Linked DNA regions of Alloyangia pacifica. The protein of the gene in region 2 interacts with the protein of the main gene of each other region in a pairwise test. Links are inferred from orthologs where the notes say so. Each region holds a gene or a part of one and is shown on either strand. Other genes may lie near its edges.

Evidence for each region. The genes of interacting proteins can lie anywhere in the genome.
Region 1: the proteins of CEW88_RS15090 (region 2) and secA interact in binary tests that used the Escherichia coli proteins (3 or more experiments, as listed by UniProt). The link is inferred for Alloyangia pacifica from one-to-one orthologs.

Annotation. Positions count from the first base shown.
Region 1 is NZ_CP022189.1:526,745-530,184, forward strand. What follows is about bases 165-3,440. They hold secA (preprotein translocase subunit SecA), read right to left. Parts: upstream 3,089-3,440; coding sequence 365-3,088; downstream 165-364. Other genes in these bases: CEW88_RS02565 (translocase), read right to left, coding at 165-210; CEW88_RS02575 (peptidylprolyl isomerase), read left to right, coding at 3,273-3,440. Also shown: more of CEW88_RS02565, read right to left, coding at 1-164. UniProt on the Escherichia coli protein: Required for protein export, interacts with the SecYEG preprotein conducting channel.
Region 2 is NZ_CP022190.1:450,134-453,201, reverse strand. What follows is about bases 79-2,982. They hold CEW88_RS15090 (alkaline phosphatase), read left to right. Parts: upstream 79-729; coding sequence 730-2,235; downstream 2,236-2,982. Other genes in these bases: CEW88_RS15080 (ABC transporter ATP-binding protein), read left to right, coding at 2,735-2,982; CEW88_RS15085 (hypothetical protein), read left to right, coding at 2,308-2,727; CEW88_RS15095 (ROK family transcriptional regulator), read left to right, coding at 79-552. Outside these bases: more of CEW88_RS15095, read left to right, coding at 1-78; more of CEW88_RS15080, read left to right, coding at 2,983-3,068.

The DNA of each region.
Region 1 (3,440 bases), on a different replicon or contig from region 2:
GCGGATTTTCTGTGGCGCAGGCAGGCTGGCCTCGGCGGCGCGATCAGCGGGAAGCTCTGGAAGCCGGACCGAGGAGGTGTCCTCGATCTGGGCGATCTGCATGGCCCCGGCGCGTTGGCCGCGGGCGTCGAGCTGCTGCATCGCGAAGCCGATGATGACGGCCGCGCTGAGGGTCATAATTGCAAGTCTGTAGCTCTTGATCCGTCCCATGATCGTCCCCGACAACTGAACTCGTACCGGAAACAATCTGAGTCTCAAAAGAGGCATGGTTGCGGCAGTGCGGAGGAGTCATCGGGGCGGGCCCGGGGCATAGGCGCCCCGGGCCCGCCCCGGAAAGTCGGTCTGCGATGTCAGCGGCGCCTGATCAGGCGAGGCTACCATGGCAATGCTTGAACTTCTTGCCAGAGCCGCAGGGGCAGGGATCGTTGCGGCTCGGATTGCCCCAGGTTGCCGGCTCGTTCTCGTCGAAGCCGTCGACCAGAGGCTCGTGCGATTCCGGCACGGCCGCGTTCTCGCTCGGGCCGACCGCATGCGCCTGCTCGGCGAGCTTCTGCTGCTGCGCCTGTTGTTCGGCCATCTGCTGCAGCATCTTCTGCTGCTCTTCCTGGGTCATCGGGCGCACCCGGCCAAGCTGCTCGGTCACGCGCTCGCGCAGGGATTCCAGCATCGACTCGAAGAGCTGGAAGGCTTCGTTCTTATACTCGTTGAGCGGGTCACGCTGCGCATAGCCACGGAAGCCCACGACCGACCGCAGGTGCTCGAGCGTCAGAAGGTGCTCGCGCCACTTGGTGTCGATTGTCTGCAGCAGCACCTGCTTCTCGATCTGGCGCATGGTCTCGGGACCGAAGGCCTCGGCCTTCTCGGCCATCTGCTTGTCGGTGGCCTCTTCGATGCGCTCGCGGATGGTTTCTGCGTCGACGCCCTCTTCGTCGCCCCAGGCGATGACCGGCAGGTCGATGCCGAGCTTCTCGATGCACGCGGCGTAAAGACCCTGCATGTCCCACTGATCGGCATAAGCCTTCGCGGGCACATAGGTTTCGACCAACTCGTCGATCACCTCGTGGCGCATGTCCTCTGCGATCTCCGAGAGATCCTTGGCTTCCATGATTTCCAGACGCTGCGCGAAGATCACCTTGCGCTGGTCGTTCATCACGTCGTCGAATTTCAGCAGCTGCTTGCGGATGTCGAAGTTGCGGCCTTCGACCTTGGCCTGCGCGCGCTCCAGCGACTTGTTCACCCAAGGGTGGATGATCGCCTCGCCTTCCTTCATGCCGAGCTTGGTCAGCACCTTGTCGAGCCGCTCGGAGCCGAAGATGCGCATCAGGTCATCTTCGAGCGACAGGTAGAAGGAGCTGCGACCCGGGTCACCCTGGCGGCCCGAACGGCCGCGCAACTGGTTGTCGATGCGGCGGCTCTCGTGGCGCTCGGTGGCCAGCACGAAGAGACCGCCGGCCTCCTTCACCTCGGCCTCGGCCTTGGCGTGCTCGGTCTCGATGCGGGCGCGGATTTCTTCAGGGTCGGCCTCGGGATCGGCGGCGATGGCCTCCATCACGAGGAATTCGAAGTTGCCGCCCAGCTTGATGTCGGTGCCGCGGCCAGCCATGTTCGTCGCGATGGTGACCGCGCCCAGCTTGCCGGCGTCGGCGACGATCTGCGCTTCCTGCTCGTGCTGGCGGGCGTTGAGCACATTGTGCGTCAGCCCGGCCTTGCTCAGCAGCTGCGAGAGCAGCTCGGATTTCTCGATCGAGGTGGTGCCGACGAGGACCGGCTGGCCCTTCGCATGCGCCGTCTTGATCTCTTCGGTGATCGCCGCGTATTTCTCGGCGGTGGTGCGGTAGACCTTGTCGTCGTCGTCGATCCGCGCGATCGGCCGGTTGGTCGGCACTTCGACCACGCCCAGCTTGTAGATCTCGGCAAATTCCTCGGCCTCGGTCAGCGCGGTGCCGGTCATGCCCGACAGCTTGTCGTAAAGGCGGAAGTAGTTCTGGAAGGTCACGCTGGCGAGGGTGACGTTCTCGGGCTGGATCTGGCAGCCTTCCTTCGCCTCGATCGCCTGGTGCAGGCCATCCGACAGACGGCGGCCGGCCATCATCCGGCCGGTGAATTCGTCGATCAGCACGACCTGCCCGTCTCGGACGATGTAGTCCTTGTCACGGGTGTAAAGCTTGTGCGCGCGCAGGCCCTGGTTGACGTGGTGCACCACGGTGGTGCTTTCCGGGTCGTAGAGCGTCTGGCCCTCGGGCAGGATGCCGCGGCGGTGGAGCATGTCCTCGAGCGCCTCGTTGCCCTCGTCGGTGAAGGTGACGTTGCGGCTCTTTTCATCGAGCGTGTAGCCGTCCTCGGGCAGTTCGGGGATCAGCCGGTCGATGGCGACATAGAGGTCCGAGCGGTCCTGGCTGGGACCGGAGATGATCAGCGGGGTGCGCGCCTCGTCGATGAGGATCGAGTCCACCTCGTCGACCACGGCGAAGCCATGGCCGCGCTGCATCATCTGATCCAGTTCGGACTTCATGTTGTCGCGGAGGTAGTCGAAGCCCAGCTCGTTGTTGGTGGCATAGGTGATGTCGCAGGCATAGGCCTGCTTCTTCTCGTCCTCGGGCTGCTGCGGGTAGACCACGCCGGTGGTCATGCCGAGCGCGGCGAACACCTTGGACATCCACTCGGCGTCACGGCGGGCCAGGTAGTCGTTCACCGTCACCACGTGCACGCTCTTTCCGGAAAGGGCGTTGAGATACGACGGGAAGGTGGCGACCAGCGTTTTGCCCTCGCCGGTCTTCATCTCGGAGATGTTACCCTGGTGAAGGAAAATCCCGCCCATCAGCTGCACATCAAAGGCGCGCAGGCCGAGCGCGCGCTTGGCCGCCTCGCGGCAGTTGGCAAAGGCCTCGGGCAGCAGCGCGTCGAGGCTTTCGCCCTCGGCAAAGCGCTTGCGGAACTCCTTGGTTTTGGCGATCAGCGCGGCATCGTCCAGCGCCTCGTACTCGGGTTCCAGCGCGTTGATTTGAGCGATCAGAGGTCGGGTGGCCTTGATCTTGCGGTCGTTCGGGGTGCCGAACACCTTCCGCGCGAGTTTTCCCATTCCGAGCATGTGGCCTGCCTGTCCTGTCTGACAAAGTCGTGTTCCGCGTGAGGCATCCGCTTGCCCGCCTCGCACTCAACCCATATGACACAGGGGAACGACCGGCCTTGCAGAGCCTTGTGGCGATGTAAGCGGCAGGTTGGTAAGTGTCAACGCCGCCCGGTGGCGGGCGGCCAACTGGAAGGACGCCTAGATGCCCAAAACCCTCACCACACTGGGGGCGGCCGCGCTCGCCCTGACCCTCGCGCTGCCCCTTCACGCCCAGGATCAGGCTGCGGAGCAGACCGAGGCGCTGAGCGCCGACACCGTCGTGGCGACGGTGAACGGCACGGACATCACCCTCGGCGAGATGCTGGTCGTG
Region 2 (3,068 bases):
GAACATGTCTTCGGACGGGGACGCGAATTCGCTGACTACGCCTATTTCTTCATCGGCTCCTTCATCGGCGGCGGCCTGGTGCTGAATTCCAGCGTCACCGTCGGCGCGCAGAACAACGCCGGGGCCTTCGGCTCGCTGCGGGTGCCCGCGCCCGGCGGCGGCGAGCTGCCGCTGATCGACGCCGCCTCGCTGCACCCGCTCGAGGCCGCCATCGCGGAGGACGGGCTGGACACCACCGCGCTCTGGACACAGCCTCAGGACTGGCGCGCCTTCGAGCGGCAGATCGACCCTTGGGTCGCGCGCACCGGCGACGCCCTCGCACATGCAATCCGCTCGATCGGCTCGGTCCTGGATTTCGAAGTGGCGCTGATCGACGGTGCCATGCCTCCCGACGTGCGCGCACGCGTGGTGGCGCGCAGCCGGCAGGCACTGGATCGGCTCGATACGCGCGGCATGCTGCCGCCCCGCCCCGAAGAGGCCCGCGTCGGCGCCAATGCCCGCGCGCTCGGCGCTGGCTGCGCCCCGATCTACGCGCAGTATTTCTTCCAGTAGGACCGGCGGGCCCACCCGGACCTCCACAGCCGTGCTCCTCCGGCTCGCGCGGCGCGCAAACTGTCGCACAGGTGTCATGAAATCATCACGCGACTGTTATCCCGTTCCTGTCTGAAGCGCCCGACACCCTCAACCGTGTAACGGGCCCCGCCCTTCAGACTTCGGAGCATCCCTGTCGTGAAAACGATCTTCTCCACCACCTCGCTCGCCCTGATCCTCGCCGCAGGGAGCACTGCCGCGCAGGACATCCCGCAGGCCAATGACGCCTGGTTCACCGCCGGCCAGGAGGCCATCCAGGCCATCATCGACCGCGAGATGAACACCGGCCGCGCCAAGAACGTCATCCTGCTCGTCGCTGACGGCAACGGCGTCGGCACCAACTACGCCACCCGCCTCTTTGCCGGTCAGCAGCAAGGCCAGCTCGGCGAAGAGCACGTGCTGCCCTACGAGACGCCGGACTTCCACAGCGCCCTGGTGAAGACCTACAACATCAACGCCCAGACCCCGGACTCGGCCCCGACCGCGGGGGCGATGAACACAGGCGTGAAGCAGCGCTTCAACCTGATCAACCTCGGCGGCGACGCGATCCATGACGATTGCTCGACCGTGGCCGGCAACGAGTTGACCACCTTTGCCGAGATCGTCACCGGCATGGACAAGTCGGTGGGCGTCATCTCGACCGCGCGGCTGACCCACGCCACCCCGGCGGGCGTCTACGCCAAGACCGCCAACCGCAACTGGGAAGACGAGGTCCCCGAGGGCTGCACCGCCCAGAAGGACATCGCCAGCCAGCTGATCGACCAGATGGAAGCCGGTGTCGTGGACCTCGCCATGGGCGGCGGCCGCCGCTACTTCGCCGGCACCGACGTGACCCTCGACGAGGGCGGCAAGGGCCACCGCCCGGATGGCATTAACCTGATCGAAACCGCCACCGGCATGGGCGCGCAATACGCCTGGAACACCGAGACCTTCAACGGCCTGAGCCTCGACGGCTCCGCGCCGGTGCTGGCGCTCTTCAACGACAGCCACATGGAGTACGAGGCCGACCGCGCCGAGGACGACGAGCCCTCGCTGGCCGAGATGACCAAGGCCGCGATCGAGTACCTCAGCAGCAACGAGAACGGCTACTACCTCGAGATCGAGGCGGGCCGGGTCGATCACGCCAACCACGCCGGCAACGCCAAGCGCACCATGATCGACGGCATGGCCTTTGCCGACGCCGTGGCCATGGCCGACGAGCTGACCGACGACGCCGACACGCTGATCATCGTCACCGCCGACCACGAGCACTCGATCGCCTTCAACGGCTACTGCGGCCGCGGCACGCCGATCGAGGGCCTGTGCTACGACGTCGCAAAGACCGGCGAGATGCACTCGGACGAGCTGGTGCTGGCCGATGACGGCAAGCCCTACACCGTGGTGGGCTACCTCAACGGCGCCGGCTCGGTGCTGACCAAGGGGGAGGGCGAGAACGACTACTCCGGCTCGCGCCCCGAGCTGACACAGGAAGAGGCCACCGACATCGACTACGTGCAGCAGGCGCTGATCCCCAAGTCCTCGGAAAGCCACTCCGGCGAGGATGTCGCGGTCTATGCCAAAGGCCCCTGGGCGCATCTCTTCGACGGCACCATCGAGCAGAACGTGATCTTCCACGTGATGCACCACGCCGTCACCGCCGAGTGATCTTCTTCTGACAGATTTGGCGGGGGCGGACTGTCCGCCCCCGTCGCCGTTCCTGCTCGAAAGCCTCTCGCCATGCTCACCCGCCGAACGTTCCTCGCCTCGACGCTCGCCACCCCCTGTCTCACAGCGCCCGCCGCGGCCGATCCTTTGAAGCTGCGCGAGCTCTACCAGACCAAGGGCCGCGGTCTTTCCGAACTCGCCCAGCAGAGCGCCGGCCAGAGGCTGGAAGTCGAGGGGTTCATGGCGCCCCCGCTCAAGGCCGAGAGCCGCTTCTTCGTGCTCACCAAGATGCCCATGGCCGTCTGCCCCTTCTGCGAGACCGAGGCCGAATGGCCCAATGACATCATCGCGGTCTACGCAAAACGCGTGGTCGAGGTGAGGCCCTTCAACGTCAAGATCGTCACCAGCGGCGTGCTGGAGCTCGGCGCCTACACCGATCCCGACACCGGCTTCGTCAGCATGATGCGGCTTGTCGATGCGACCTACGGCTGAGCCGCCCATGTCCCTGCCCCTTGTTGTCAAGGACCTGCGGCTGCACAGCCCGCGCGGCCGCCTGTTGCTCGACCTGCCTGCCCTCGACGCAGCGCCCGCTGCGCTGATCGGCATCCGAGGCGTCTCGGGTGCGGGCAAGACCACGCTGCTCTACGCCCTCGCCGGGCTGCTGGACCGCGCCGAAGGGTCTGTGCGCTGGGGCGAGACCGAGCTTCTGGCGCTCAACCCAGAGGGCCGCGCCCGCTTCCGCGCTGCCAATATCGGCATGATCTTTCAGGATTTCATGCTCTTCGAAGAGCTTGGCGCGCTCGACAACGCCGCGCTGACCGCGCTCTTCCGCC